4 regions of the Bacillus sp. CZDM1 genome follow, and region 3 is predicted to be linked to each of the others. Evidence: riboswitches for the same ligand, from Rfam matches in the RefSeq annotation. Region 3 holds a riboswitch; each other region holds the start of a gene.
The links. Region 3 has a riboswitch for S-adenosylmethionine ahead of ACY3XC_RS19865 (sugar ABC transporter substrate-binding protein). Riboswitches for the same ligand answer to the same signal wherever they lie in the genome.
Positions count from the first base shown of each region.

Region 1: it holds a riboswitch for S-adenosylmethionine, as region 3 does, so the genes downstream of both, ACY3XC_RS17040 (methionine ABC transporter ATP-binding protein) here and ACY3XC_RS19865 (sugar ABC transporter substrate-binding protein) in region 3, are expected to answer to the same signal.
Region 2: it holds a riboswitch for S-adenosylmethionine, as region 3 does, so the genes downstream of both, ACY3XC_RS05200 (5-methyltetrahydropteroyltriglutamate--homocysteine S-methyltransferase) here and ACY3XC_RS19865 (sugar ABC transporter substrate-binding protein) in region 3, are expected to answer to the same signal.
Region 4: it holds a riboswitch for S-adenosylmethionine, as region 3 does, so the genes downstream of both, ACY3XC_RS11260 (phosphoadenylyl-sulfate reductase) here and ACY3XC_RS19865 (sugar ABC transporter substrate-binding protein) in region 3, are expected to answer to the same signal.

Region 1 covers NZ_JBUESO010000007.1:76,310-83,948, reverse strand. The annotation lists gene ACY3XC_RS17060 (carbohydrate ABC transporter permease) at 1-101, shown strand, start outside; gene ACY3XC_RS17055 (M20 family metallopeptidase) at 162-1,370, opposite strand; gene ACY3XC_RS17050 (MetQ/NlpA family ABC transporter substrate-binding protein) at 1,430-2,260, opposite strand; gene ACY3XC_RS17045 (methionine ABC transporter permease) at 2,279-2,929, opposite strand; gene ACY3XC_RS17040 (methionine ABC transporter ATP-binding protein) at 2,919-3,950, opposite strand; SAM riboswitch class I at 4,036-4,142, opposite strand; SAM riboswitch class I at 4,216-4,314, opposite strand; gene ACY3XC_RS17035 (hypothetical protein) at 4,542-4,739, opposite strand; gene ACY3XC_RS17030 (MFS transporter) at 4,903-6,201, opposite strand; gene ACY3XC_RS17025 (helix-turn-helix domain-containing protein) at 6,395-7,621, shown strand.
Region 2 covers NZ_JBUESO010000002.1:130,446-138,084, reverse strand. The annotation lists gene ACY3XC_RS05220 (glycine betaine uptake BCCT transporter) at 335-1,900, shown strand; gene ACY3XC_RS05215 (DUF192 domain-containing protein) at 2,166-2,597, shown strand; gene ACY3XC_RS05210 (L-lactate MFS transporter) at 2,689-3,960, opposite strand; gene purT (phosphoribosylglycinamide formyltransferase 2) at 4,013-5,182, opposite strand; SAM riboswitch class I at 5,391-5,492, shown strand; gene ACY3XC_RS05200 (5-methyltetrahydropteroyltriglutamate--homocysteine S-methyltransferase) at 5,570-6,697, shown strand; guanidine-I (ykkC/yxkD leader) riboswitch at 6,804-6,902, shown strand; gene ACY3XC_RS05195 (DMT family transporter) at 6,969-7,310, shown strand; gene ACY3XC_RS05190 (DMT family transporter) at 7,310-7,624, shown strand.
Region 3 covers NZ_JBUESO010000009.1:67,489-75,127, reverse strand. The annotation lists gene ACY3XC_RS19890 (glutathionylspermidine synthase family protein) at 1-603, shown strand, start outside; gene ACY3XC_RS19885 (DUF350 domain-containing protein) at 604-993, shown strand; gene ACY3XC_RS19880 (ion channel) at 1,024-2,052, opposite strand; gene ACY3XC_RS19875 (threonine/serine exporter family protein) at 2,536-2,997, opposite strand; gene ACY3XC_RS19870 (threonine/serine exporter family protein) at 3,011-3,772, opposite strand; gene ACY3XC_RS19865 (sugar ABC transporter substrate-binding protein) at 3,889-4,998, opposite strand; SAM riboswitch class I at 5,121-5,228, opposite strand; gene ACY3XC_RS19860 (MFS transporter) at 5,461-6,675, shown strand; gene ACY3XC_RS19855 (ketopantoate reductase family protein) at 6,723-7,639, opposite strand, start outside.
Region 4 covers NZ_JBUESO010000004.1:209,139-216,777, reverse strand. The annotation lists gene nirB (nitrite reductase large subunit NirB) at 1-371, shown strand, start outside; gene nirD (nitrite reductase small subunit NirD) at 390-716, shown strand; gene ACY3XC_RS11270 (formate/nitrite transporter family protein) at 770-1,606, shown strand; gene cobA (uroporphyrinogen-III C-methyltransferase) at 1,622-2,395, shown strand; SAM riboswitch class I at 2,556-2,657, shown strand; gene ACY3XC_RS11260 (phosphoadenylyl-sulfate reductase) at 2,726-3,442, shown strand; gene ACY3XC_RS11255 (anion permease) at 3,458-4,516, shown strand; gene sat (sulfate adenylyltransferase) at 4,600-5,748, shown strand; gene cysC (adenylyl-sulfate kinase) at 5,762-6,361, shown strand; gene cobA (uroporphyrinogen-III C-methyltransferase) at 6,392-7,168, shown strand; gene ACY3XC_RS11235 (sirohydrochlorin chelatase) at 7,193-7,639, shown strand, end outside.

The DNA of each region.
Region 1 (7,639 bases), on a different contig from region 3:
TGCTGGGAACTACCTTATCTACGGTCCCCATTATGATCTTTTTCCTATTGCTGCAAAAGCATTTTATCTCTGGTATTTTAGGTGGAGCGGTAAAAGAGTAACAGGTGGTAAGGACTTAAAACAAAAGCGCCCAGCGACAATTTTAGTCACTGGGCGTCTTTTTATTTTGATTCTGCCGCTTTTCTTTCTTTGAACTCTGCTTTAATTTGAGCTAATGTGTCTTCATCTGTGATTAGTTTTAATGCGGTTAGTGCCAATGCTTTTGCACCTGTTATTAGTGCTTGGTCGCCTCTAGAGGAAGCAGCGGCTTCCCTAAAAGGTACAGTATGGGCAACAAGGTCCGCTGATCCAATTTTAATATACGGGTGAATGGTTGGGACAACTTGACTGATGTTTCCTGCATCCGTTGAACCGATACCGGGTCTGTCCCCTTCTGCAATGGTTTCACCTAGTTCTTCAACGACTTCCTTGAACACGGCATCATAATGTCTATTTAATAGAAGATTATCGACTTCATTTTGAAAGGCGATGACCTTTAAGGTTGCTCCTGTGGCTAATGCAGCGCCTTCTGCCACTGCTTTTACCCGCTTAGTAACTTCGTTCAAACCGGCTCTTGTAGCAGCACGAATGTAAAATCTGGCTTTTGCATATTCAGGGATAATGTTTGGTGCATCTCCGCCATGGGTGATGATTCCGTGAATGCGCACATCGTCTTTAAGCTGCTGTCTTAACGCGTTGATGCCATTAAACAGCTGAATCACCGCATCTAATGCATTAATTCCCTCGTGCGGGGAAGCGGCGGCATGTGCTGGCTTTCCAATAAATTCAAAGTCTAGTGGATCAACAGCAAGAGAGGTGCTGGTTATGCGAGTCTCGCCACTTGGGTGAATCATAAGTGCGGCGTCAATCCCGTTCACTAGTCCATGTTTAACAAAGCTTCCCTTTGCACTGCCGTTTGGCCCGCCTTCTTCTGCAGGGGTACCGAAAACAACTGCTTCTCCGCCTGTTTCTGCTAAAACCTTGCTCAAGGCAATCGCTGCAGCGACGCTAGTAGTACCAATAATATTATGTCCGCAAGCATGCCCTAGGCCTGGAAGGGCATCATATTCTGCTAGGAATGCAATGGAGGGACCAGGTTTTTCTGACTTTTTACGAGCTACAAAGGATGTTTCATGTCCGGCAACAGCCTTTTCAACCTCAAATCCTTCTTTTAAAAGAATATCTGTCAGTAGTTCAGAAGCAAAAAATTCCTCATTGCCGATTTCAGGGTTTTCATGAATTTTATGGCTTGTTGAAAGGTAAAGCTCCTTATTGCCTTCTACATTTTCAAGGATTGTTTCTTTTAATGAAGCTAACGTTTTTGTTGTCATATTTTTCTTCCTCCTTATGTAAAGAGGTTTTTGCTGTGAGCAAAAACCTCTTTGAATTATTACCAGCCAATGTTACTTAACGGAACGAATGTTGGAATCATGTTACCTTTATACTCTTTTTCAATAAACTTAGCTGTATCTTCGGACTGATAAAGTTCTGCTAATCTCTTATATGTCTTGTTGTCTTTGTCTTTTGCTTGGACCGCAATAATATTAAGGTATGGGGTAGCTGTTTCACTTTCAACAAAAATCGCATCTTCTAATGGGCTAAGACCTGCATCACCAGCAATCCCGTTATTGATAACTGAAGCGGCAACGTCTGGAAGTGCTCTTGGTGTTTGTGCTGGTACAACAGCAACAAAATCAATGTTTTTAGGGTTTTCTTTTATTTGCGTAAGATCACCATTTGGATCGAAGTCTTCTGGTAATTCAATAAGTCCAGCTTCTTGCAGAAGTAATAAGGCACGTCCTTGATTGGATGCGTCGTTTGGAAGGGCAATTTTCGCACCATCTGGAATGTCTTTGACATCTTTGTATTTTTCAGAGTAAATTCCCATTGGGGCAAGGACCGTTGTCGCGATTGGCACTAGGTCTAAATTGTGTTCCTTAATAAATACGTCAAAATAGGCAACCGTTTGGAATGCATTCACATCAATTTCGCCTTCTGCAAGAGCTGTGTTGGGAGCGACGTAATCAGAGAATGAAACGATTTCGATATTGATTCCCTCTTTTTTAGCCTTTTTCGCTACAAAATCCCAAATACGTGTATCAGTTCCGCTGACACCAAGCTTAACGGTAGTTGATTCTTTACCCTCTGATGTTTTTTCAGCACAGGCTGCGCTAATAATCGCCAAAGTAATAATAATGATGGATAGTAAAAGTTTTTTCATCGTTAATTTCCCCCTAGTTTATCTTCGTCTGATTTTCTTTGCTGCTATATTTCCAAATGACTGCAGGCCTTGAACCATTACAATCAGAATTGCTACTGTAATCATCATTGTGACTGTATCAAAACGCTGGTAGCCATAGGTAATGGCTAAATCTCCAATCCCGCCGCCTCCGACAGCCCCAGCCATTGCCGATGCACCAACTAATCCGATAGTGGCTATCGTTAAGGCTAAAACAAGTGAACTTAGTGCTTCTGGAATAAGAAATTTAAAAATAATTTGCCCAGGGGTTGCACCCATTGCCTCTGCTGCTTCAATGACACCTGGATCCACTTCTAGCAATGAATTTTCTATTAATCTGGCAATATAGGGACCGCAATAGAATACCAGAGGAACAACTGCCGCCGCCGTTCCAATCGATGTACCGACTATTAATCTTGTAACGGGAATCATCGCCACTAATAAAATAATGAACGGGACGGAACGAAAAATGTTAATGATCCCATTCAAGACGGTAAAGAACGGTAAATTCTGAAGCAGATGGCCTTTCCTAGTTACGACTAACAAGATTCCCAGCGGCAGACCAAGGATGGTTGAGAACAAGAGAGAGAAAGCGACCATTTGAATGGTTTCAATTAAGGCTTCTATGATTTGCTCTGAATTAACTAGCATGTGCGGTCACTTCCTTTATGCTGATTTTCTTCTGGTTGATATAGGTTAACGCTCGGATGACTTCTTTATCAGACCCCTGGAACTCAACAATGAGGTTTCCAAAAGGAGTTCCTTGAAGCTCGGTAATATTGCCGAACAAGACATTGATATGAATATCAAACTGTTTGGCTAGTTGTGACAATAATGGCTGACCCGCGGTGCTGCCGACAAAATTAATTCGGAAAATCCGCTGCATTCCATCATGCTTTTGAATGATTTCTTTAATAGAATCAGGCAGCTGGTCATTCATGACTGTGCTGACAAAATTTTTGGCAGTCTGTGTTTTGGGTGCTGAAAAGACATCAAACACTGTGCCTTCTTCAATAATTTTCCCTGCTTCGATAACGGCCACCCGGTCACATATCTCTCTAATTACCGCCATCTCGTGGGTGATAATTAGAATCGTAATGTTGTATTCGTTATTGATTTTTTTCAACAGCTGCAAAATCGAGCTGGTTGTCTGTGGATCGAGAGCAGATGTTGCCTCATCGCAAAGTAGAATGGAAGGCTGTGTTGCCAATGCTCTGGCGATTCCGACACGCTGTTTTTGTCCCCCGGAAAGCTGATCAGGATAATAGTCCGCCTTGTCTGCTAACCCGACAAATTCTAGTAATTCCATAACGCGCTTCTTAATCGCATCCTTAGGAACTTTGGCAAGTGTCAGAGGCATTGCCACGTTTGCAAATACTGTTTTTGAGTTTAATAGATTAAAGTGCTGAAAAACCATCCCAATATTTTTCTTAATCTCTCGGACCTCTTTGACAGACATAGAAGTGAGGTTATGACCATCAACAATCACACTGCCAGAGGTCGGACGCTCTAGTAAGTTCACACAGCGGATAAGTGAGCTTTTCCCAGCACCACTAAAGCCAATCACTCCAAATATCTCTCCCTTATTAATCTTCAAATCAATTCCGTTCAACGCGGCAACCTGCTGCCCGCCACTCTCATAAACCTTCTTAAGATTCTGAAATTCGATCATGGTGTATCGCTCCTTTATCAAATAAATAAAAAATCCTCTTCTAGAAACAAGAAGAGGATTGGCCAATGCAATGCATAGGAAGCTCTTCTTATCTCTCAAGCATTTTCCGCCTGCTGGATTTGGCACAGTCACCAATTTGGTTCCGCTGCCGAGGTGTCATAGGGCCAGTCCCTCAACCTCTCTGGATAAGAAATATTATTCAGTTAAAAATAAAAAACCTCTTCTTGAAAAAGAAGAGGGCGAATTGAAAAAATCATAGGTCCTCTTCTTATCTATCAAGTCGTACTTGCTGGATTTGGCACAGAATCAGAATTCCGCTGCCGAGGTGTCATAGGGCCAGTCCCTCAACCTCTCTTGATAAGAAGTATTTTTACTTTATTCATTTTTTGAACTTGTTAATTAATTTACTGTAGGAAAATTCAAAAGTCAAATACTATTTTTAAAATAATATTTAATCAGTTATCTTACAAACGCTTTCAAATGCTATAGATAGGCATTTTGAAAAAATAATATTTTTTTTATCGCAGACTTCAAATAAAGAGAAAAGAGAGCGTATGAATTCGCTCTCTTTCATGTTGCTTATTTTTAGAATTACCTTCTTTTACCAGCCAAATGAAGGACCCCATGGATGATTAGTACAAGAGAGAATAAAAGGATAGCCAGGACACCGATAAGGATAACTAATGGACTAAGCGGTGCAAAAAATCCTGTTAGCGGTACTCTTAGTAAAGCGAAACCAGCCAGGATACATAAGAAGTATAAAAAAGGACTGCGATCCAACACACTCATGGTATTCTCACTCCTTTCTAGGGTTAATACATTCGTATTCAAATAAGGAGTTATTTATTTACCAGAATAATAAATCAGTCCCATGTAACTATCTTTTTGGTAATATAATCCTCGCCTATGGACGGAAGGAGCAGTACCTTTGACATTGAACATTTACACTTTATTAAAATGCTTCCGCACTTTCCTTCACTGTATTTTTCACTGCAATCTCCGGATGAACCTTTCTTATGACGGTCGGTCTTAAAAGAGTAAGGACTACACTCACACATAATCCAGAAGACAGGAGCAGAACCCATTGTGCAGGGAAGATATCATACAAAAACCCATATAGCACCATTCCTAATGGTGATAAGGCCATGGCAACTGTTTCAATAAGGGAAAATACACGTCCCTTAAATTCATCTGCAATTTGTTTTTGCATCATTACTTGTGTTGGTGTATTGACGAAAACAATGCACACGCCTAAAACAAATTGAAGAAGAATGTAGTAGCCAAACATGATGTTGTAAGACATGGTGAAGAGTAAAGGGAAAGTGGCACTTCCCATGATGCCCCCCATGATAAGAATACCCCTTTTTGAAACCAGCAACGGAAATCTTATCTCTTTCCGGATGGAGAGATAAATCGATAACAGCAGCATGCCAACGGCAAAGGCGCCTTCTGTAAAACCAAAATGCTGGGAAAGCATTTTTAATTTTTCAATAAGAATGAAGGAATATCCAACCTGGTAGGCGCTGAAAAGGAAATTAACTAATAAGGCTATCCAGATAATGGTCATCAACATCGGCTGTAATTTTAAATAAGATACACCCGCCTTCATTCCTTGCCACATGGATTCTTTCGACTTTTCCACAGGTTCAGCTTTTTGGGCAGCGAACAAAGTGAAATTCATCGTGGCATCGAGAACAATCGCGATGGTAGAAGCGGCCATATAGAAAATCAGGAATAGCGGCATGGAAATGATTCCATACAAAAGTCCTCCGACTGCTGGAGAGGCAATAGCCGCAAAGGATACAGACATTTGATTTAAAGACATTGCTTTTTGAATTCTTGCTTCGTCCACAAGCCCTGTTATGGAGGAGGTGAATGCTACGCTGGAAAACATGGATGTAAGGGACAGGATGCAGGTAGTGATATAAATTGCTGTTAAAGATAATCCAGAGGTGACACTGACGACTAACAATCCCCCGATAGCCAAGGTAGTTGCAATTTGTGAGATAATCGCGATCCTTTTACGTGGATATTTATCGATGATATAACCTGCAAATGGTGCAGCGATGGTACGAGGTAATACATTGCAAATCAAGTTTAGTGCAAAACTTTTCGCCGATCCTGTGGCTTGCAAAATATAAAAACTAATGGCAAATGAATATACCTGTGAACCAAAAGAGGCAATCAGTTTGCTTATGGTAAAAGTCCAAAGATGGTAAGTGGCTTTTTTCAACATGGTGCTATTATTCACACTATCTCCTCATTCCTTAGAATTTTTGTAGAAGTTTAATTTAATTAAACAAAGCATAACATGAAGTTTTTACCAAATCAAGAAAAAGTTTAATTTAATTAAACAAAATCTAAGCCCGTTTTGGCTACAGCTTCCCATTTGTGGGTATGTTTAATATAATTAAACTATTCACAAGTAGGAGGATGTTCAGTCGATGCTCGGAGACCGAATACGAAAAATTAGAAAGCAGAAAAAGCTGACACTAGAAGCACTCGCAGGTGAGGGGCTTACGAAAGGTATGCTCAGTCTCATCGAAAACAATAAAGCGAAGCCTTCTATGGAAAGCCTCGTATACATTGCTGAGGGGCTGGGTGTTGAGGTAACGGATTTATTAGAGGAAATCAGCACACAGGAATTAAGAGAAACGCTTGAAAAGGCTGAAACGTTATATAATCAAAAATTGGAAAATACGACAGATAAATATAAACAGCTGCTGACTCTTATTGAACCTTATATAAAAAATCTACCCCAAGGATATGAATCAGCACGCTTATTAGATATCTATAGCAGAAGTCTTTACGAAGAAGAATTATCAGGCTGGGAGGAATTCCTAGATCAAGCTGCGGCCATGTATGACAAGATGAACTTAACAGCCAACCGCGCACAAATTGCGATCTTTCGTGAACTGGTGCACTTCGTTCAGCATGAGTATCAAAAGGCTTTAGAAAATTTGGTAAAGGAACGTGAAGAGATTGAATCCAATCATGTCTATATGGATCCAATGACCACTGTTGACCTTGACTATACTGAAGCAGTGTTACACTATGCGGTCGGAGATGATCGTTCAGCCACCGTTACGATGGAAAGGGCGATTGCTTTTTCAAAAGAGCATAAAATCTTTTATCGTATTGATGACTTATACAGACTTGGTGCAGGCCAGGCTATGATGCTGGGCGATAAAGAAAGAAGAGAACTGTATTTACGAAAGTTAAAGCAGTACGGTGAATTTGCGGATGATTTACTTTCTATACTCGTCCACGACCTTATTGTTGCCATGACTCTTAATGCTGAGAATCAAGAGTACATGAAAGCCTTAGAAATCATTGATCAATATTTGGAAGACCCAAAGGTTGAGGAAATAGTTGAATCTTTGTACCTAATTGAAAAAGGAAAGTCGCTCTATGGGCTAGGAGAGTATACAGAAGCCATTCTTCATTTTGAAAAAGTAGAGACGCCTTCTAGCACCCACCATCCGTTTGACTTGTCACTCTTTTATATTAGGTATTCTTACAAGGCACTTTGCCATTCAGAGCTTGGAGAGATGGAAGAGGCGGTTCAAGCTGCCAAACTGGCTGTTGAGAAATTCAGAGCCCTTCCAAATACACCTTTCAAGGAATTTGCGATCAAAACCTATGAAAAAATAACCCCCGTACATGAATGATTGTACGGGGGGCCTTTG
Region 2 (7,639 bases), on a different contig from region 3:
ATGCAAACTCTCTTAAAACTAAATATGAAAATTCGTAATTTTTCAAAAAGATAATATTTTCTATAAATTTATCTTGTCTGCTTTTTGCATTTATAATATAATCACTGTCATGATAGTGTTTTTGAACACGATAATTAAAAAATCATGATTTCTTAATTGTGTGCTCATGCAAAATCATTGTAATTTTCTTATTGATCAGACATCATGTAAACGCTTTTAACAAAAAAAATTGAAAGGCTGTGATATTCCTATTCATTTATTAGAGTTTTAAAACAGTAATGGATATAGCTGAAATGTAAACATTTTTTATTAGAACATATTGGGGGGGAGTTCTTTGATTAACAAGAACAATATTATCGCTGTTGCCTCTATGAGCTTAACGTTAGCATTTATTATTTTGGGGATATTTTTTACAGATGGTTTAAACAAATTTTTCTCCTCTGTATTAAGCATTACAACCAATCATTTCGGTTGGTTCTATCTATCGGCAGCATTCTTGTTTCTTCTTTTATGTGGATATTTAATGTTTTCTAAATTTGGGAGTGTCAAATTAGGGAAGGATACGGACAAACCTGAGTATAGTACGAAGTCATGGTTTGCTATGTTATTCAGTGCGGCGATGGGTTGTGGATTAGTATTCTGGGGGGTAGCAGAGCCTGTCATGCACTATGTAACACCACCGCTTGGCGAAGGTTCAACTGCTGAATCTGCAAATACATCCATGAAATTTGTATTCTTTCATTGGGGATTTAATGCTTGGGCCATATACGCAGTTGTTGCTTTAGGACTAGCTTATTTCCAGTTTAGAAAAAACCTTCCTGGATTGATAAGTTCCATCTTTTATCCAGTTATTAAGGACAGGATCTATGGACCGCTCGGTAAATCCATTGATGTTTACGCTACTTTTATGACTGCCATTGGGGTATCTACTGTTCTAGGGGTAACAACATTGCAATTAGCTGGAGGTCTTAATACAGCTTGGGGTGCTCCCAACACTTTAACCTCCCAAATTATCATACTATCTATTGTAACCGCTCTCTTTATAGCTTCAGCTTACTCAGGTTTGAATAAAGGTGTTAAAATCTTATCAAACTTAAATATGATTATTGCATTTTCCCTCATGTTATTATTATTTGTCCTTGGGCCAACTTCGCAAATCATGAGGATATTCGTCAATTCGACTGGAGAATATTTACGAGATATTATACCAATGAGCCTTAGATTACAAACATTCTCTGAAGACGCGTGGATTGCAGCATGGACAATTTTTTATTGGGCATGGTGGAGCACATGGGCTCCATTTGTAGGTACTTTTATTGCAAGGATATCAAAAGGAAGAACAATTAGAGAATTTCTCATAGGGGTATTGGTAATACCAACTTTTATTAACTTTATGTGGTTCTCTGTTTTTGGTGGGTCCGCTCTACATTTAATTCACGATTTAAAAGAGACTGCGTTAGTGGAAGCGATAAATAGTGATGTTACCGTAGCCCTATTTTCATTCTTTGATTACTTCCCTTTTAGCTCAGTATTAAGCTTTATTGCCATTTTGTTAATCAGCAGTTTCTTTATTACTTCTGCTGATTCAGCTACTTTTGTTTTAGGAATGTACAGTGGGAATGGAACTCTGAACCCTTCCACCAAATTAAAAGTGATTTGGGGATTATTCATCTCAGCTTCAGCGATTGTTCTATTGATTAGCGGTGGTGTAACGGCCGTTCAAACGGTATCTACTGCGGTTGCATTTCCGTTTTATGTTCTCATGGTAATCATGTGTTATTGCATTTATAAAGCGGTTAGAAAGGAGAAACTTGGTAATCTCACTCATGAAAAAGGGGCAAAAGTGATTACAGCGATCACCTCATCTAAATCAGAGTTCCCACAAACAAAAGTAAAGTAAATATTTCAATATAAAAGGGAAGGAAGCGAACTTTAGCTTCCTTCCTTTTTATTAATGTTACGGGTATTCAATGGCTTTCCCTGTCCCGACATGTATAACTGTAATATCAACACTAGATTACTTGCCTGGGCAAACGATTATGTCATAGAAAATCAGGTCATAAGTTAAACTTTATAAAAATGTAACCAAAATGACTATATATTTGTAAACTAATTAAATATTTATAATTAGAATTATTTAGAGAAATGGATAAGGTGAGTGAATATTGAAATATCTAAGAAAATTAATCGGATACCTTTTTCGGCAAAAAAAAGAAGCAAGTCTTCGTACAAAAATAATTAAAGTGTCCAACGGAGGAAGAACAATCCAATTAACCGTTCAAGTTGCAGATACTCCAAAAATAAGAGACAAAGGATTAATGTTTGTTGAAAAATTACCTGAGAACGAGGGGATGCTGTTTGTGTTTTCCGAGGAAACATATGGCGGTTTCTGGATGAAAAACACCTTAATTCCTCTTTCAATTGCATTTCTTGATTCAGAAGGGAAAATTCTAAAAATACTGGATATGGTGCCATGTAAAGAGGAGTTATGTCCTACCTATGATCCGGAAATTACTTATCATTATGCACTCGAAGTGAATCTTGGATGGTTTGAAAAGAATCAAATCAAAGAAGGTGATCTTGTAAAACTTAAATAAAAACCATCACATCTCAAAGACATCTTAGATGTGCGATGTTCAGAAAAAGCTGCCCACTTTTGGCAGCTTTTTCATAAAGATAAACATGACTCTAAAAATTCCCCGCGTTTTTCATGATTTGATTTTCACTCATGGTCCTTAATTTCTTGATATCAAGACGAATGAGGATTGATACCGCCAGAGCGACAATAAAGATTCCTGAAAAGATTACTAATGTCCCCTGATAGCTTCCGGTTGTTTCCCTGACCCAGGATACAAAGATTGGTCCCGCTAAACCTGCTGCGGCCCATGCAGTCAAAATATATCCATGAATAGCCCCAAGCTGCTTGGTTCCAAACAAATCGCCAATATAGGCAGGTATAGAGGAAAAACCACCTCCGTAACAAGTCATAATCATATAAACGATTAAAGAAAATAGAACAGCTACTGTTATATTTGGAAGCATAAAAAAAGCAACAATTTGAAAAGCAAAGAATAGTGTGTAGACATTTGGTCTTCCGATGTAATCAGAGATGGCAGCCCAAACAATCCTTCCTCCTCCATTAAATAAACCCATGATTCCAACCATTGTTGCTGCACCAGTTGCTGTCATACCTACTAACTCTTGCGCCATCGGCGATGCAACAGAAAGAATCGCAATTCCACAGGTAACATTGATAAATAACATCAACCATAAAGCCCAAAACTGTCTTGTTCTGACTGCCTCATTGGCGGTTAACTGACGCAGATCCTCTTTCAATTTCATACGTTCTGATTTTTGTCCTGCTGCCTCGATACCTTTAGGTACCCAACCCTCTTTCGGAGGAGCAAGATACTGAGCAGAACAAAATATAATAATGAAGTAGGCCGCTCCTAGTAGATAGAAAGTGTTGGAAATCCCATAGTTCACAATTAAATAATTCATAATCGGACTGCTGATTAAGGAAGCAAATCCAAATCCCATAATCGCTAGTCCAGTAGCAAGACCTCTTCTGTCAGGGAACCACTTTACCAGCGTAGAAACCGGTGTAATATATCCAACTCCCAACCCAATTCCAGCGATCATTCCATAAAATAAATAGAGTAATAGCAATGATTCTAATTGAATAGCAAAACCTGCCCCTGCAACTCCAACTCCAAAAAACAAAGCACTTAGCGTTCCAGCTGCTCTCGGACCATACTTTTCTACAAAATGGCCTAAGAATGCTGCAGATAGACCTAAGAATAGAATGGCCAAGCTAAACGTGAAGGAAATTTGCTTTAATCCCCAGCCCATTTCTTGTTGAAGTGGTTTAGTGAAAACACTCCAAGCGTAAACCGAACCAATCGAAATATGTATGCCAACCGCCGATAGAGCGATTAGCCAACGATTTTTTGTATGCATTCATCCATCCCTCTTTCAAATTGTATTGTCTTGTTGCGGATGATCCAATGATTTATTCATCAAACGTGACAATCATTTTAGAAGCTGCTAATTCCGCTCGTTCTCTAGCCTGATCCACAGATTCCCCGTTGCTTAACACAACACCTATTCGTCGTCCCACTTTTGTTTCAGGTTTTCCAAATACCCTAACCTGTGTATGAGGGACGGATAAGCTTTCAGCGATTCCAGATAGTTGGTAGGTCTTACTTTCTTTTGTAGCCTTAATCGTATAACTTGCACCTGGTTTCAATAGCTGAACATCCGGAATCGGATAACCTAAAATCGCCCTTACATGTAAAGCAAACTCAGATAGGTCTTGCGTAACCATGGTAACCATCCCCGTGTCATGTGGTCGTGGTGACACTTCACTAAAATAAACTCCATTTGAAGAAAGGAATAATTCCACTCCAAAAACTCCGTATCCGCCGAGTGCATCTGTGATTTTTTTTGCAATTGCCTGCGCCTCAAGAATTTGTTCCTTTGACATGTCATGCGGCTGCCAAGATTCAATGTAGTCCCCATCCTTTTGCACGTGTCCAATAGGAGCACAAAAGGTTGTTCCGGAAGCGGAGCGGACAGTTAATAAAGTGATTTCAGAATCGAAATGGATAAATTCCTCTACAATCATTCGGGCTTTTTTACCTCTTCCTCCAGCAATCGCCTCATTCCATGAGCATTCTACATCCTCTATTGAATGGCAGACTGTTTGCCCTTTTCCAGAGGAACTCATGAGCGGTTTAATCACACACGGTGTCCCCATTTTAAGTACAGCATTTCTTAGTTCATAAAGTGTATCTGCAAAGGCGTACTTGGCTGTTGGAAGCCCTAATTCTTCGCTAGCCAAACGGCGGATTCCTTCCCTATCCATCGTTAAGTTCACGGCATTCGCTGTCGGTACGATACGGAAACCTTCTTTTTCAAGTTCCACTAGTGTTTCTGTCGCAATCGCCTCGATTTCAGGAACCACCAAATCTGGTTCCTCTCTTTCTATTACTCTACGAAGTGCTTCTCCATCAAGCATGTCCACCACATAAGAACGATGAGCAACCTGCATCGCCGGAGCATTTTCATAACGGTCAACCGCAATGGTTTCCAGTCCAAGACGCTGAGCCTCAATAATCGTCTCTTTTCCAAGTTCACCTGATCCAAGTAACATTACCTTTTTCGTCTGGATACCAAACATCTAACACAACCCCTATCGTTTGTCTTTTGATTATAATATCTTAAACTTTCATCGATGACAAGCAAATATTTTCAGTAAAACACGAACATTTTTTTAAAAATAAAGTATATAATTCGTATTTATAACAAAAAGAGATATCTTAATATTTATTTGTTGACAGATTGGCTGAACACGTGTAATTTTACAGGTAATTAAATAGGCAAGAATACTCTTATCAAGAGAGGCGGAGGGACTGGCCCTATGAAGCCTCGGCAGCAGACTTATCAAAAGTACTGTGCCAATTCCAGTAGAAAATGCTTGAAGATAAGAAGAGATTAGTTATGGCTTCCCCCTCTTCTTATTTTTAAGAAGAGGGTTTTTTATTATTTAGAAAGAGGGTAATAATAGATGACAAAAACACTAGTGAAAGCTCCGTTTAAAGCCGATCATGTAGGGAGTTTTTTGAGAACCGAACCTATTAAAGCAGCAAGAAAGGCTTTCGTAAACGGGGAAATTGATAGAGCAGCCCTAAAGGTAGTAGAGGACAAAGAAATTGAAAAACTAGTAGAAAAACAAGTAGAAGCAGGTCTTAAATCCATCACGGATGGCGAGTTTAGACGTTCATGGTGGCACTTGGATTTTTTAGCCGGTCTAAAAGGCGTAGAATTCTTTGAAAGCCAATATGTTAGTGCCTTCAAAGGTGCCAAAACAAGAAATAATGCGATTAAAGTGGTTAGTAAGGTCGACTTCGATAACCATTTTATGATTGAACACTTTCAATTTTTAAATGAAGTGGTTGAAAAATATGGGGATGGAAGCCAAGTAGCGAAGTTCTCAATTCCTAGCCCGAATATGCTATTCACTAGAATTCAAGGTGATGAATATTACAACGACAATAAAGAGCAGTTTTATGACGATACAGTCGCTGCATACAGGAAGGCCATTCAAGCATTCTATGATGCAGGCTGTCGGTACTTGCAATTAGATGATACGTCTTGGATTGATTTTGTCTCAGAAGATCGGATTACAACAGTGGTTGAAAAAGAAGGCATGGACGTACAAGATATCATCAAAAGAAGAGTAGCATGTATCAATGACGTGATTGCGGACAAGCCAGATGATTTGTTAATAACCATGCATATTTGCCGTGGAAACTTTAAATCCACCTACATTACAAGCGGAGGTTATGATCAGATTTCTGATGCAATTTTTGCTGAGTTAAATGTTGATGGACTATTCTTAGAATACGATGATCAGCGTTCCGGTGATTTTGAACCATTAAAAAGTTTTAAACGTCCTAATTTAACTGTTGTTCTGGGATTATTTACATCTAAATTTCCAGAACTTGAAAATCCTGACGCCATTAAAGCCAGGATCAACGAAGCTAGCCAGTCTATTCCTTTAGAAAACTTAGCATTAAGTCCGCAATGTGGCTTTGCTAGTACAGAAGAAGGAAATCTTTTAACAGAAGAAGATCAATGGAATAAGATAAAACATGTTATTAGCATTGCTAATAGTGTGTGGGGAACTATTTAAATTATATTGAATTAAATATTCACCTTCATTGCCTATAGTCTCTTTTATACATATTTTACTATTGAATAAATTTTAAATATGGATATAATTTATGGTAATTGTATACGTAAATGTTTTCTAGGGTTCCGCAGCCACTGTGTTGGTCTGGACCGAGAGAAAACTCACAGCCAACGCTGTGTCACGGAAGGATAAAAGCCTGGGAGATACTGTTTAACAGTGATCTCTTAGGCTTTTTTTGTTTTAAATAGATGATTATTGGAGGTAGTAGGTAATGAATACAAACTGGATTAAAGTGTTTATTGGGGCGTTTTTTGAAGTGTTTTGGGTGATAGGTCTCAAACACGCAAATGGCTTTTGGACGTGGACAGGAACTGTGATCTCGATTATTGTGAGTTTCTATTTAATCATAATGGCTGGACGAAAACTTCCGGTCGGTACGGTATATGCAGTTTTTGTAGGATTGGGGACAGCAGGAACGGTCATCTCTGAAATCATATTCTTCGGAGAACCCATCAAGGCGGAAAAAATGATGTTGATTATACTTTTACTAGCCGGTGTTCTTGGATTGAAGTTACTAACAAAAGATAATTCTCAAGAAGGAGCTGAGTTCTAATGGCATGGATATCATTAATCTTAGCAGGATTATGTGAAGCATTTGGTGTGGTTACCATAAATAAATTGAATAATAGTCGTAATTGGCAATCCTTATTACTATTAATTCTCGGATTTGGAGCTAGTTTTCTTTTTCTTGCCTACGCAATGAAAACACTGCCTATGGGGACAGCTTATGCAATATGGACAGGAATTGGCTCAGCTGGTGGTGCACTTTTAGGAATCATGATTTACGGAGAATCTAAAGATTGGAGAAGGATCGCATGTATTGCATTAATATTAGGTGCAACCATTGGGCTAAAACTTGTTGGCTAATATCTGGGGTTAGCT
Region 3 (7,639 bases):
AATGGGGTTCCAATCGATGTTTTATATCGGCAGACGTATCCCCTTGAACACCTGCTCGAGGACAGAGATCCAAATACAAGAGACCTTGTAGGAATTGAATTATTACAGCTTGCGAAGAAAGGGAAAATTTCAATTATAAATCCTGTATCAGCATTTCTTCTTCAGCCCAAATCGATTCAATGTCTAATATGGGGCTTAGCAGAAAAAGAAGGATATTATACAAAGGAAGAACAGGAATGGATAAAAACATATATGCTGCCTACCTACCTTGAAGCCGATACATTCGCAGGCAATGCTGCCTATGTCCAAAAACCGTCATTCGGAAGGGAAGGAGACACGATTACCATTTGGGATTCACAAACCCATATAGATGTCCAAAATTCCTTCCAAACCTACAAAAACGAGCTGCCGATCTATCAATCGTATGTGCCTCTGCCAGTGATTTCATTGGAAACGGAAAAAGGTATAGAAGAGTTATCGTATGTATTTGGTTCTTTCCTTATTGCGGGGAAACCGAGCAGTATTGGAATAAGAGCAGGCGAAAAAATTACCGGTAACGAGTCCTATTTTTTACCGGTAGGTATTAATGAAGGAGGACTGTAAATGTTAGATTTCTTGTTATATTTAGCTGTTTCTTTAGCTTTATTACTCATTGGGCTCTTTTTAATGGAGATTACCACAAAGGTCAAGGAATTTTCCTTGATGGCAAAAGGGAATAAAGCAGCAAGCTATGTGCTTGGGGGAAGACTTCTTGGACTTGCCATTGTTTTGTATTCCGCACTTGCTCACTCCATCTCGCTCGTGGATATGGTCATTTGGGGAGCAGTTGGAATCGCGGCACAGATTATTGTCTTTTATCTTACCGAGTGGCTCACACCTCGAAGTTTTAACGTATCGCAGAGCATTGAAGAAGATAACCGTGCAGTCGGACTTTTTCTCCTATTATTGTCCGTATCAATTGGAATTGTTATAGCGGGTTGTTTGACCTACTGAAAAAAACGCATCTGCTTAGATGCGTTTTTTTCATAGCTTTTGGTATGTATGTTTGTCACAGATGACAAATAATCTAGCTTCCTTTGGGATGGGGTCATTCCATTTTTTGAGTATGTTCAAATCATCCCTGTCAGCTATTAGCTGAGCCCCTTTTTCTTTAAGTTGTTCATATGCCGTACCATATGTTTTCCACTCAGTACTTACACTGACCTCCCAGAGATCACTCCCCCCATCACCATCCTGTCTGCTTAGCAATTGTGTAAAGAGGTGGCTGGCTCCTTTCATTTGGGCAGATTTCGCCATCAGGTTCGAGACAGATCCATTTGATAAGATAAATTCATCAATCTTAACATGCTTGAAATTGTCCACGTGCTTTTCATTTACGATTTCTGCAATGGTATAAATATTCTTTTCCGTTCCATCATCGTAGCGTTCTATCGAAGAAGCAGTTAAAAGAGTCTTGCCGTCTACTAAATCAGGATTTGCTATCCCTTCCGCCGCAAACAGCAATACAGCTTGTGAATTTTCAATTTTCGCCTTCTTCAAAGTCTCTACATCTGTTGGACTCCCCTGAATATAGTGAAACCGTTCATGTTCATAAGGAGATTTTTCAAATTCATCTATCAATACGATATCTGTTTTCTCATCACATAATAATAGTTCCTTAATCGTGCTTTTACTTTTAGCACTCCAGCCGATAATGACAAAATGATTTTCACCTTTATATGACAACTTCCCCTCCTCCTTTCGCTTTTTATATTGGGAGATACCGTCTACAATCACCCCTATTACCGTTCCAAAAAGTCCAATACCTAATGTATAAACGACAATCATCGCCCAGGTTCTTCCCGCCTCCGTAGTTGGATATACATCCCCATAACCTACAGTCGTAATTGTAGTAAGGATCCACCACACCGCATGTAAATTATTTTCAAACGTCTTAGGTTCTAGGAATCGAATAATTTCTGCATTAACGATAATAAAGAGTATGGCAGTAAGGATTACCGTGCGATACCGATAACGAGATGCCGTAAGGAACAACTTTCGAAAAAAAATCATCTTTCACCCTCCTTTCTTTTTCCAAACCATTAATTAATATTTCTACTAATTTTCCCCTTTTCCTTTTTTTACAAAGATCAATATTCACACAAAAACTATTTTATATTTGACTTCTTCCTAAATTTAATATAATATTAGTAATTGTGCTTAACAAAAATGTAACTTGTAATAAACGAAATTACGCAATGTAAGAATTTTTTCTGGCATTCTGCTTATGTTTTAAAAGTAAAACTTATTCACGCTGGATCGGCTTCGGAGCCGTAAGGATGTAAGAGAGGTAGGGCTTACATCGTTTAGGTATAAAACCATCAGGTGGAAGAGTAACCGCGGCAAATTGGTCTTTTAATACCATTTATTATATATAAATTTTTACCTTGCGATGGCTGCTAATTGGATACAACCATTCACAAGTTACAATAGTGATCCCATTAGGATCAAAGCAATAGAAGGCAGAGGAACTCATTCCTCTGCCTTCGTCCAATTTTAACGTACCTTTAGATTTTTAAATACCTTTTTTAATCTAATCTTTCGAATTACTTGATTAATAACCTCTGAAAAAACAAGACCAAATGCGATGGAGCCTGAAAGTAACGTTACTTTTGCACCTAACGCTATTGCTTGAAAGTAATCGTCCTCCACAAAATTCCTCATAGTATCGTATGCCAAACCACCGGGAACTAAGGGAATAATTCCAGCAACACTAAAAATTATAACAGGTGTTTTATAAAACTTGGCTAATTCCTGACTAACGATTCCCACAAATAGAGTCGCTCCAAGTGTGGCTAAAACAGAATCTCCTGTATACTTTTCCGCTAAATAATAGATAATCCAGCCGCCCATTCCAACAAATCCGCATTTTACTAAAGTTTCCTTAGGTGCATTAAAAATAACTCCAAATGCTGCAGTGGCTATAAAGCTTGTAATTAGTTGTCCTAATATATCCACAACGTGCCTCCATTTACAAGAATGATAAAACGACGGCAATACCTGAGCCGATAGCAAAGGCAGTTAGAAGTGCTTCCGCACCTTTTGACAAGCCTGATACTAAATGACCAGCCATTAAATCCCTCACTGCATTGGTCACTAGGAGTCCTGGTACTAGTGTCATTACCGAGCCAATAATTATTTTATCTAACTGCTGACCCAATCCTGTTTTCACAAAGATTACCGCCAGTAACCCAATAATAAACGAGGCTAAAAACTCAGAGAAAAACTTTACTGGTATAAAACGATGAAAATATAAAAAACCGCAATAACCTGCCCCGCCAGTTAACATCGCCGGGATAAAGTCTACCCATTCCCCCATAAACATAATCATAAAACAGCCGCTGGCTATCGAGGCAGCAGCTACCTGAAACATAAAGGGGAAGGTTACATCTAATGCATCCAACTCTTTTAAATGAATAAGTGCATCATCTAATTTGATTTCGCCACTCGTTATCCTTCGAGAAATGCTATTCACCATTGCAACCTTTTTTAAATCAGTAGAACGTGTTGAAATACGGATTAACTTAGTTTTCGTTGGCTCCGCACCTTCAGCTGAAAAGATGATTCCAGTAGGCGTTACATAGCTATGAGAATTTTCAATCCCAAACGCTGCTGCAATCCGCATCATCGTATCTTCTACCCGATAGGTTTCACCACCGGATTGGAGCATGATCTTTCCAGCAAGCAAACAAATCTCGATTATTTCGTATGTATGTGTTTTCTCGTTTTCCATAAAAAATTTCACCACAACTATTCTTTCTTCCTATGATTTCCTAAGTTTAATCAAAAGAATAATCTTTATCAATAAAAAAACGCCTTTTCAATCGAAAAGACGTAAGATATCATTTATTATTTCTTATAATGTTCTTTCAACGTGTTCATCCAGTCTTCTTCAAATGCGGTAGATTGGCCCCATCCTGGAATAATATCAGCAAGATTCACCATGTTGACAGGTTCTTTTGATTTTTGAAGGTCTTCTTGTGAGATCAATGATGCTTCGAGATTAAAGGTTTGAGGCGTCTCTTCACCTGCTAGTTTCTTCGCTAATATTCGCATATTAACTGCTCCGATGAGTTTTGGATCAACGGCAGCTGTATACTTCCAAGCACTGCCTTCTCTTTGAATTTCCTGCAAGTCAGCATTAGAAACATCAATCCCATAAAGTTTAACTTCTTCTCTTCCCGCTTCCTTTAATGCACGTGCTGCCCCAATCGCAAACGCATCCCAAGTAGCAAAAATTGCATCCAATTCCCCTTTAGGGTATTTATTCAACATAGCAGCAACTGCATTCTGTGTTTGTACACTTGTATCGGCAGAAGCAACACCAAAACGCTCAACTTCATTGATTCCTGGGTTCTTTTCCAAGACATCCTGATAAACCTTATTTCTTCGAACCATTGGCGGAAATCCATCTACCCAAAGATAGGCAATATTCGCTTCTCCACCTGTTTTTTTGACTAATTGTTCAAGTGCTAATGTCGCCAATGCCTCATCATCCTGTGATGTAAGAGTAACACCATCAACAGTTGTTAGGTTTGGATTCGAGTCAAAGGCAACAATGCTCTTTCCAGCATCAACAATTTTTTTCACATCATTTAAAGTCGCATCATCATCACCATGGGATATGATATATCCATCATAATCTTGGCTTAACGCTTGGTTAATTGCGTCATGAAATTTAGCTGTATCTCCATTTGCGGTAAAAACATCCACTGTGAATCCTATCGCTTCGCCCTCTTGTTTCGCACCAGCTAAGAATTGGGCAGTATGATCGTCCCCGCCAATTTTTCGGATTACCTTAATTTTTGGCTGTTCCCCTTTTGCAAAACGTTCTGGAACTCCTTCAATTGGTGTATTTCCACTCGTTTGCTTTGATTCTCCTCCAGCACCACAGCCTGTCAGTAAAAGTGTTGCTGCAATCGCTGATACAAATGTGCTCTTTAAAAAATTCTTCCTCATGTTGAAATCTCCCCTTTTTAATTATGTACTTCCGTCCCTGCCAACGTTGCTCCTAGGAGAGTAATAACAAAAAACCTCTCCAAGAAAAGAGAGGTTTCATCACAAAAAGAAGGATTACTCCTCTCTTATCTTTCAAAACAATTACTTGTTTTGCAGGATTTAGCACCAATTCCAAACGGAACGGTTGCTGGGCGTCATCGGGCCAGTCCCTCTGCCACTCTTGATAAGAGAACGTATTATTTTACTTGATTAAAGTATTAAACTAAATTTAATCTCCTATTAACAATTTGTCAATAGTGTTTTCTAAATATTTTAAATTTATCCTCTACTTTCACTACATGCACATAATATCGAATCTAATGCCAGAAGCTAATTGCTAGGTATATAACTTTCATTTTTTTGAAAGTTCGGTATTATTGTATTTAGGAAAACGAAATATCTTGCCGAGAGAGGTGAACTAGCATGACTAAGCTGGAGATGGCAAAACGAAATATCTTAATCATGTGGTTTGCCAACTTCTTTGTTGCTGGAAGTATGACGATGGTTCTACCGTTTATTTCGTTATACATAGAGACATTTGGAAACTTTTCAGCGAAATATGTTCAGCATTGGTCAGGAATAACCTTTGCCGTAACATTTGTATCTGCTTTTATCTTCTCACCGATTTGGGGGAAAATTGGGGATCGTTTTGGAAGGAAAAAAATCCTTATTATTTGTGGAATTGGAATGGGATGCTCGATTTTCCTTATGGGCTATGTCCAATCCGTTTGGCAGCTTTTCCTCCTAAGGTTTTTGACGGGATTTTTCACAGGATTTATTCCAATGTCACAAGCATTTATTTCTACACAAACACCGAAGGAAATAGCTGGTCGTGTACTTGGAACATTACAAACAGGCAGTATCACAGGTTCGCTCCTTGGTCCGATGCTTGGCGGGGTTTTAGCGGATTCACTAGGTTACTCCTTGACCTTTAAATGGACTTCCATTGCGATTATTGTTTCCGGCTTACTAGTTTTTGCCACTAAGGAGTATGTGATTGAAACGAAAAAAGGAACAAAATCACATTATTCCAGTAAAGAAGTTTTAGCACATATTGTTAGGAATCCCGTATTGTTAACGGTTTTACTTATCTCAGCACTCGTACAAATTGCCCACTTTAGCATACAGCCGATTCTATCATTATTTGTCAGTGAACTGCATGGTCACGCAAATATCGCTTTTTATTCTGGAATCGCCTTCTCGGCAGCTGGATTAGGAAATCTGCTGATGTCAAGAAATTGGGGGAAGATTGCGGATAAGCACGGTTATATAAAAATTCTAGTCATCCTGCTTTTTGTCTCAGGAATCATTTACCTTCCTGGCGCTGCAGTCACTGAGTTCTGGCAATTGGTTATTGTCCGATTTGCGCTAGGAATAGCAATAGGAGGAATCATCCCGGTTCGTATAGCCTATATTCGGCAAGAGGCACCGATAGCCATGCAGGGTGAAGTTCTAGGCTATAATACTAGCTTACGGTTCCTTGGAAATATCATTGGTCCGATGTTAGGTGGATGCATTTCTGGGTATTTAGGATTTTCTGCTGTGTTTATTAGTACTAGCGCATTATTGATACTTAGCGGAATCATCTTGTTTATCTCTATGCACCGCCACCCGAAGCTTGTTAAGCATACCGTTTAAACATGCATAACCATAAAAATAGCAAAAGACCCAATCTGGGTCTTTTACTATTTTAAAGACTTTTCATAAACCTTTAAATTTGTATAAATGGCCGCTAGGAGCGGAACAGAGATTTCTTCCCGGCGCGCAATATCTAGTAAATACCCCTGCAAATGATCTGCTTCAACAGGAAGTAACTTTTCCATATCCCGTTGCATGGACGACTTCATAGGATAGGCTAAAGCATTTATTTGATTCATTTGAATTGTTTCGATATCATCGGCAAGCGGTGCATCTATTCTTTTCATTATCGCAATTAGTTCTCTTAATAACTGAATAATAATGGATTCACCAATTTCCGTTTCACGAATTGGACCTATTGGCGCTCTCATTAAAGTCGTTATCCCTGAAAGAGCAGATATGAATAAATATTTTTTCCATATCTCATGATTTATATTGTCGCTCAAACGGAAGCCAGTGTTTGTTCCTCTAAAGGCTTCTTCAATTTTCAAAATCCGGTCTGATTTTTTACCACTCCGTTCTCCAAACACTAAATCGTGTCTTGGGCTCGATTGAATTACCTTTCCTGTTACATCAAGCGTAGATTCAAGGAAGCATAGACCGCCAATAATTTTATCTTTACCAAACTCTTCTTCCAATCTAGTAAAATGCGAAATTCCGTTCAACAAAGGCAAAATCATTGTATCCTCGCCTACATACGGATGGATACTCTCTATTGCCCCCTCCAAATGATATGCTTTGGTGGATAATAGAATTAAATCAAAAGGACCTGCAGATTCACTAGCTGTAATCGCTTTAACTGTCTGAGTTACATTTCCATGAACACTTTCGACCACGAGTCCAGCCGTATCTAACTGTTTTTTTCTTCTTTCTCTCACTAAAAAAGTGACATTTTCTCCCTTTTCGAGTAAACGCCCGCCAAAATAGCCACCAATTGCTCCTGCGCCAACAACTAATATCCTCA
Region 4 (7,639 bases), on a different contig from region 3:
AAAGCGGAATTAAAGATGTAGGTGTTGTCGGTGTAGAAGGTGCATGGGAAATGTATGTTGGCGGCAATGGAGGGACTCATTTACGCGAAGGGGATCTGTTGTTCAAGTTCAAAACAGGAGATGAGTTGGTAGAAATGATTGGGGCCTTCCTCCAATATTATCGTGAAAGTGCTAAATATTTAGAAAGAACTTCCGCTTGGGTGGACCGCTTAGGGTTAGAGCATATTAGAGAAGTCCTATCCGATGAGTTACTGGTGAAGGAATACAATAATCGAATTGGTGAGGCTTTGTCTGTGGTTCAAGATCCATGGAAAGAAGCGATTCACAATAAAAATCTCATAAGAGACTTATATCAGACTGTAAAAATATGACGATTGGGGGAGTTGGGGATAATGGAAAAAACATTACGCAGCGTGTTCATCGGGGAAGTTGCAGACTTACCGCAAAAGTTAGGGAAAACAGTCACCATCGGAAGTAAGGAAATTGCTGTTTTTAAATTGGAAAATGGGGAAATCCGAGCCATTGAGAACCGCTGTCCCCATAAAGGCGGCGTCCTTGCCGAAGGGATACTAAGCGGTGAATATGTATTTTGCCCGATGCACGATTGGAAAATCAGCGTAAAGGACGGCAAAGTCCAGGCGCCAGATGTAGGCTGCGTTCAGTCCTATCCAGTTGAACTCAAAGGGGATCAAGTCTATATCTTAATAAGGGATTGATAAGAGATTCATAGTGAACGAATCTGAATATGGGGAGTGATACCTTGTCAATTGTGAGTCCAAATCAAGTTGTGGAAAGTATGATTCAGGCAGGTGAAGGTAAGGCAAAATTACCAGTGAAGGATTTACTAATCCGCGGAGCTCTAGGTGGAGCATTGCTCGGATTTGGCACGACATTAGCTTTTACTGCAGAGGTCCAAACAGGATTAGGAATTGTCGGAGCATTACTTTTTCCAGCTGCTTTTGTCATTATCATTCTACTTGGGTTGGAATTAGTTACTGGTAGTTTCGCACTAATTCCTGTTGCGGTGATGGCGAAAAAAGCTACAGCTGCACAAATGATGAAAAATTGGTTTTGGGTCATTATTGGGCATGTTCTAGGAGCAGTTATGTATGCCATTCTATATATCATTGCAGTCACACAGTTTGGCCAAGTTACCAATCATGCTGTTGCAGCAAAAATCCTCGCAGTGGCCGAAGCCAAAACGTTAGGATACAAAAGTCTTGGTTCTGAAGGCTTACTGGTCGTATTTGTAAAAGCGATGCTCTGTAATTGGATGGTTACTCTTGGTGCGGTAATGGCTATGACCACGAAGTCTGTCATGGGGAAAATTGCAGCAATGTGGCTTCCAATCTTAATCTTTTTTGCCCAGGGCTTTGAGCACGCAGTGGTGAATATGTTTGTCATTCCAGCTGGCATGATACTGGGTGCGGATGTCACAATTACAGATTGGTGGGTATGGAATCAAATCCCCGTATTAATTGGCAATTTAGTCAGCGGTGTTCTTTTTACAGGAATGGCGCTCTATTACACTCATAAAAAGACAGAATCGCAAAATATTCTAGAACTGCCACAAACAAAGGCGGTGATACCGAGTACACAGCGATAAGAAGGAGGGATGATTATGGGAAAGGCATATATCGTTGGAGCAGGTCCTGGTGACCCTGATTTAATAACAGTTAAGGCGTTACGATGTATTCAGAAAGCAGACGTGATTCTTTATGACCGGCTGGTTAATCCAGAGCTTTTAGTGGAAGCAAAACGAGATTGCCATCTCATTTATTGTGGGAAAAAACCGAATTACCATACACTTCAGCAAGAAACCATTAATCATCTTCTAGTCAAATACACAAAACAGGGGAAAAATGTTGTTCGATTAAAAGGTGGAGATCCTTTCGTATTTGGACGCGGAGCTGAGGAAGTAGAAGCTTTGGTTGAACAGTGTCTGCCAGTCGAAGTAGTTCCCGGGATAACAGCAGGAGTAGCCGCTCCTGCTTATGCTGGAATTCCGATCACTCATCGTGAATTAGGAAGCTCTTTTGCTATTGTAACGGGTCACAAGCCAAAGGGGAAACCTGACGACATAAATTGGAAGGGTCTAGCAACAGCTGTAGATACTCTGGCAATCTACATGGGAATGACAAATCTCCCATATATTTGCGAGGAATTAATGAAGCATGGTAAAAAAGCGGAGACCCCTGTTGCGATCATACAGCAAGGGACAACAAGTGCACAGCGTACCGTAACAGGAACGTTGAGTTCTATTGTAGACATAGTTGAAAAAGAAGAAATTGAAAATCCTGCCATGATCGTTGTTGGAGAAGTCGTCACCTTCCGTGAAAAAATAAATTTAATAGGAGCAAAAGTGAATAAAGAAAGCTATGCAACCATGGCTTAAAGTAGTAGCAAATAAACCGTTCTGGGGGTACATGAGTCCAGGACGTTTTTTTTGTTTTTTGATGTAGTAAAAGTGTGAAAAATAATTTTTCTAAATTTTATATTTTTTTATTTACACAAATCCTATTGGTATGGTAGGATTAATTTCAACAATTACCAAATACTTATCAAGAGAGGCTGAGGGACTGGTCCGATGAAGCCCGGCAACCTGCTGTGTAAGGTGCTAATTCCAGCAAAATGAACTTCATTTTGGAAGATAAGGCGTTAAACAAACGTGAGATGCCTTTCCTTTTTGGGAAGGCTTTTTGATGGACAAAGGAGGTTTATAGACATGACTACACCAGTTACGTATGAAAATTGGAGTCAAATATCAGGTTCTTTCCCAACCGAGAATAAAACGAAGGGAGCAAAATCGGTACTGGAGTGGGCTTACAGCTCATATCCAGAAGAACAAATTGTCTATGCATCCAGCTTTGGTGCAGAGGCGATCGTATTAATCGACCTCATCCAGCAGGTGAAGCCAGATGCGCATATCGTTTTCTTGGATACAGGATTACACTTTCCGGAAACCTATGAGGTTATTAATAAAATGGAACAACGGTTTCCTTCATTGAAAATTGAGCGGAAACTTCCAAAGCTAACCTTAGATGAACAACGTGAACAATATGGATCAGCGCTATGGAAGAGGGAGCCTAACCAATGCTGTAATATACGTAAAGTGATTCCATTAAGGGAGACACTAACGGCAAAACAAGCGTGGATTTCAGGACTTCGCAGAGAACAATCACCGACAAGAGCAAACACAGAATTCCTAAATAAAGATGAAAAGTTTCAAAACATTAAAATCTGTCCGCTGATTTACTGGACTTGGGATGAAGTTTGGTCCTATATCAAGGAAAAAGATCTCCCTTACAATACCTTGCACGATCAAAATTACCCTAGTATCGGCTGTTTTCCTTGTACACAGCCTGTTTCGGCAGACGGTGATTCACGTGCAGGACGCTGGACGGGAAGCGGCAAGACGGAGTGTGGCTTGCACACATCCTAAAAGGGGGCTTATAGTTTGCTCACAATTATTGCGGTTATCATAGGATTATTTTTTGCATTCAATATTGGTGCTAGTGGTGCAGCAGCTTCGATGGGGATTTCCTACGGAGCAGGTGTAGTTAATAAAAGGCTGGCATTGTTTTTATGCGGTATTACCGTTTTTCTTGGTGCCTGGCTTGGCGGCGGGGAAGTGGTGAAAACGATTGGAAGCGGGATTGTTCCGAGTAGTACCTTTACCGTACCCATTGCTCTTATTGTTTTAGCATCTGCTGCGCTAGCGTTATTTTTAGCAAATATTTTCGGGATTCCACTTTCAACAAGTGAGGTAGCAGTAGGATCCGTCGTTGGGGCCGGAATTGTCTATCAATCAGTATTTGTCGGCAGTTTGGCATGGATTATGGTCTTTTGGCTGCTAACGCCTGTTGCAGCATTTATAATCGCCATCTTTTCTACTAAGCTATTAAAAAACAGGATGCTAAAACGCTGGATGGAAGCGCCAAAAGCCGTTCCGTATCTTTCAGTTCTTGTCGTTTGTATGGGATTATTTGAAGCCTTTTCGGCGGGAATGAACAATGTCGCTAATGCTGTAGGACCGCTAGTCGGTGCTGCCATCATGTCTACAAGTGACGGTATTTTCTGGGGCGGGCTTTTTGTTGCAGCTGGTGCGATTCTGTTAGGCCATCGTGTTCTCGAAACGAATGGAAAGAAAATTACCACGCTTCGGCTGGAAGAGGGTTGTGTCATTTCTGGGACAGGAGCAGCGATCGTTACGGCAGCCTCTGTCTTCGGCATACCTGTGCCACTGACACAAATCACGACATCTTCGATTATCGGTATTGGCTTTGCCAAACATGGCAAGTCAGTTCTAAAAAAGGGTATAGTGGTTCAGCTGCTTACTGTGTGGATCGTATCACCTGTATTATCTATGGTGCTTTCTTACACACTTATCCAAATGCTGATAGAGCATAACTTCTATCCAATTGTTGCGATGGCAGGTGTCTTAATCTCCGTATTCGGTGTTTTGTCACTAATGAAAAAATCGAATCAACCCGTAACAGAAGCTGTAGAAAAGTAGCTTGATAGTTTCACTGATTTAATCTCTTTTTTTGAAGAGTTTAATAATAAAACTTAACTTAAATGTAGAAAGGTTTGATTCTATTGTCATTTTTACCAGCACCTCATGGAGGTAAACTAATCCAAGCATTTGATCCAAATTATGATGTAACATCCATTGTAAAAGAACTTGAAATTGACGCCATTGCCCTAAGTGACCTTGAGTTAATCGGTGTTGGGTTATTTAGTCCGCTAACGGGTTTCCTTGGGAAAGCTGATTATGAAAACGTAGTGGAGAATATGCGTCTTGCAGATAACACCATCTGGTCCATTCCCGTTACACTCCCTGTTTCCTATGAAACAGCCGCAACACTTGAAGAAGGGGAGAAAATCAAGCTTGTTTTTAACAAAGAGGTATACGGGGTAATTATCGTATCAGAATGGTATGAGCCGAACTTAGACAGGGAAGCAGTTGAGGTATATAAAACCCTTGAAACGGCGCATCCAGGAGTTAAGCGACTTTATGAAAGAGGACCTGTTTATGTAGCTGGTGACGTAACTCTTGTTAAAAAACCAGAAAAAGGTGTCTTTAGTGATGTATGGTTTGAGCCAAAGGAAACACGTGCATTGTTTGAAGAAAAAGGCTGGAAAACGGTGGTAGGCTTCCAAACAAGAAACCCAATTCACCGTGCCCATGAGTATATTCAAAAAGCTGCACTTGAAACCGTTGATGGACTTTTCGTGAATCCGCTTGTTGGTGAAACAAAGTCTGATGACATCCCAGCTGATGTTCGCCTAAAAAGCTATCGTGTCCTTCTGGAAAATTATTACCCACGAGAACGTGTACAGCTAGGTGTCCACCCAGCGGCAATGAGATATGCAGGCCCGAGGGAAGCAATTTTCCATGCGATTGCCCGTAAGAACTTTGGCTGCACGCATTTTATTGTCGGCCGTGACCATGCAGGTGTTGGTAATTATTATGGTACCTACGATGCCCAATTAATTTTTAATGAATTCCCTGATGGGGAGCTTGGCATTAAGCCATTATTCTTTGAACATAGCTTCTATTGCACAAAATGTGAAGGAATGGCTTCTGACAAAACTTGCCCGCATAGCAATGAAGACCGAGTCATTCTATCTGGAACAAAAGTAAGAGAATTGCTTCGTGCTGGTCAGCTTCCACCATCCACATTCAGCCGTAAAGAGGTTGTTGAAGTGTTAATAGAAGGCATGAAAGAAGAAACGACGGTTTAAGGAGGAGAAAATAATGACTAAAGCAACCAATATTACATGGCACGCTAGTGCAGTTACCAAATCCGACCGTCATGTTCAAAATGGCCATGGAAGCTGTGTCCTGTGGTTTACAGGACTTTCTGGTTCGGGTAAATCGACGATTGCAAACGCCGTTTCAAGCGCTTTGTACCGGCAGGGGATTAATGAATATGTTCTAGATGGTGATAATATCCGCCATGGATTAAACAAGGATCTCGGTTTTTCCGACCTTGACCGGACAGAGAATATCAGAAGAATTGGCGAAGTAGCAAACTTGTTTGTAGACAGCGGTGCAGTTGTAACAACAGCATTTATTTCTCCATTCCGTTCCGATCGCGATCAGGTCAGATCCATTTTCCAAGAAGGAGAGTTTATTGAAGTGTTTGTTGACTGTCCAATTGAAGAATGTGAAAAACGTGATCCAAAGCAGCTATATGCTAAGGCTCGCCGTGGAGAAATAAAGGACTTTACTGGGATTGATTCCCCATATGAAGCACCGGAAAACCCAGAAATTACGGTTCGCTCAGATCTTTTAACAGTCGAAGAGGCAGTTAATCAAATCTTTGGCTACCTTCAAGAAAAGAACATTCTCTAATATGAGTCGATAAGAAAGGATGGTTGATCAATGGTTGGCAAGGTTTTTTTAGTAGGTGCGGGTCCCGGAGATCCAGATTTAATTACAGTAAAAGGGTTACGCTGCCTCAAGCAAGCTGATGTCATCCTCTATGATCGGCTAGTAAATCCTGAACTTTTGGAGAATGCGAAAGAGGGAGCGCAACTTGTCTATTGCGGCAAGCTTCCACATTATCATACAATGAAGCAGGAAACCATTAATCATTTTCTGGTGAAATATGCCAAAAAGGGATATAACGTGGTACGGCTTAAAGGTGGAGATCCTTTTGTTTTCGGCCGCGGCGGTGAGGAAGCAGAGGAATGTGCTAGGCATAACGTGCCATTTGAAATTGTTCCAGGTATTACGGCTGGAATAGCGGCTTCCGCTTATGCAGGAATTCCTGTGACCCACCGTACCTTAAGTAAAAGCTTCGCCTTTATTACCGGTCATCAGGCTGGTGATGTCTGTGCAGAACACCAGTGGGCACACTTGGCAAAGGGAGTCGATACGATTTGTGTTTACATGGGCGTATCTCATCTTCCGGTGATAACCAAACATTTAATTTCAAATGGGAAATCACCACAGACTCCAATCGCTTTGATTCATTGGGGCACTTTAAGCGACCAGAGGACAGTAGTTGGCACACTTGATACGATTGAAGAAGTGGTAGAAAGAGAGGGGATTACCAATCCAAGTATGATCGTGATTGGGGAGGTAGTCACCTTGCACAAAAAATTGAATTGGTTTCAAGAAGAAATTTTGGCCAATATTCCAGCCGCCAACCGGTAACAGCAGAAGGGAGTACATTTTTATATGAAAGCAATTCTTTATATCGGCCACGGTACTCGTTCGAAAAAAGGGGCGGTCGAGATACAGGCTTTTATTGAACGAGTAAAGGCACGAATTGACGTTCCAATACAAGAACTGAGTTTCTTAGAGCTCACAGAGCCGCTGATTGAAGAAGGCTTTGAAACATGTGTCGAGCGGGGTGCAACGGAGATTGACGTTGTTCCACTGTTTCTTTTGGCAGCGGGACATATAAAACGGGATATTCCTGAAGCTTTGTCTCCCTTTATTGCCAAATATCCTACTATTCCGGTAAAAATAAAGAATCCTTTTGGGGTACAGGATGTTATTCTGGATGGTGTGGCTGAATTAATTAGGGATTCTGCAGGTGAGGTGACCACTACAGACAGGTTATTGATTGTCGGTGTAGGCAGCAGTGACCCTGATGTCCACGTGAATTTTGGAAAGATTGCG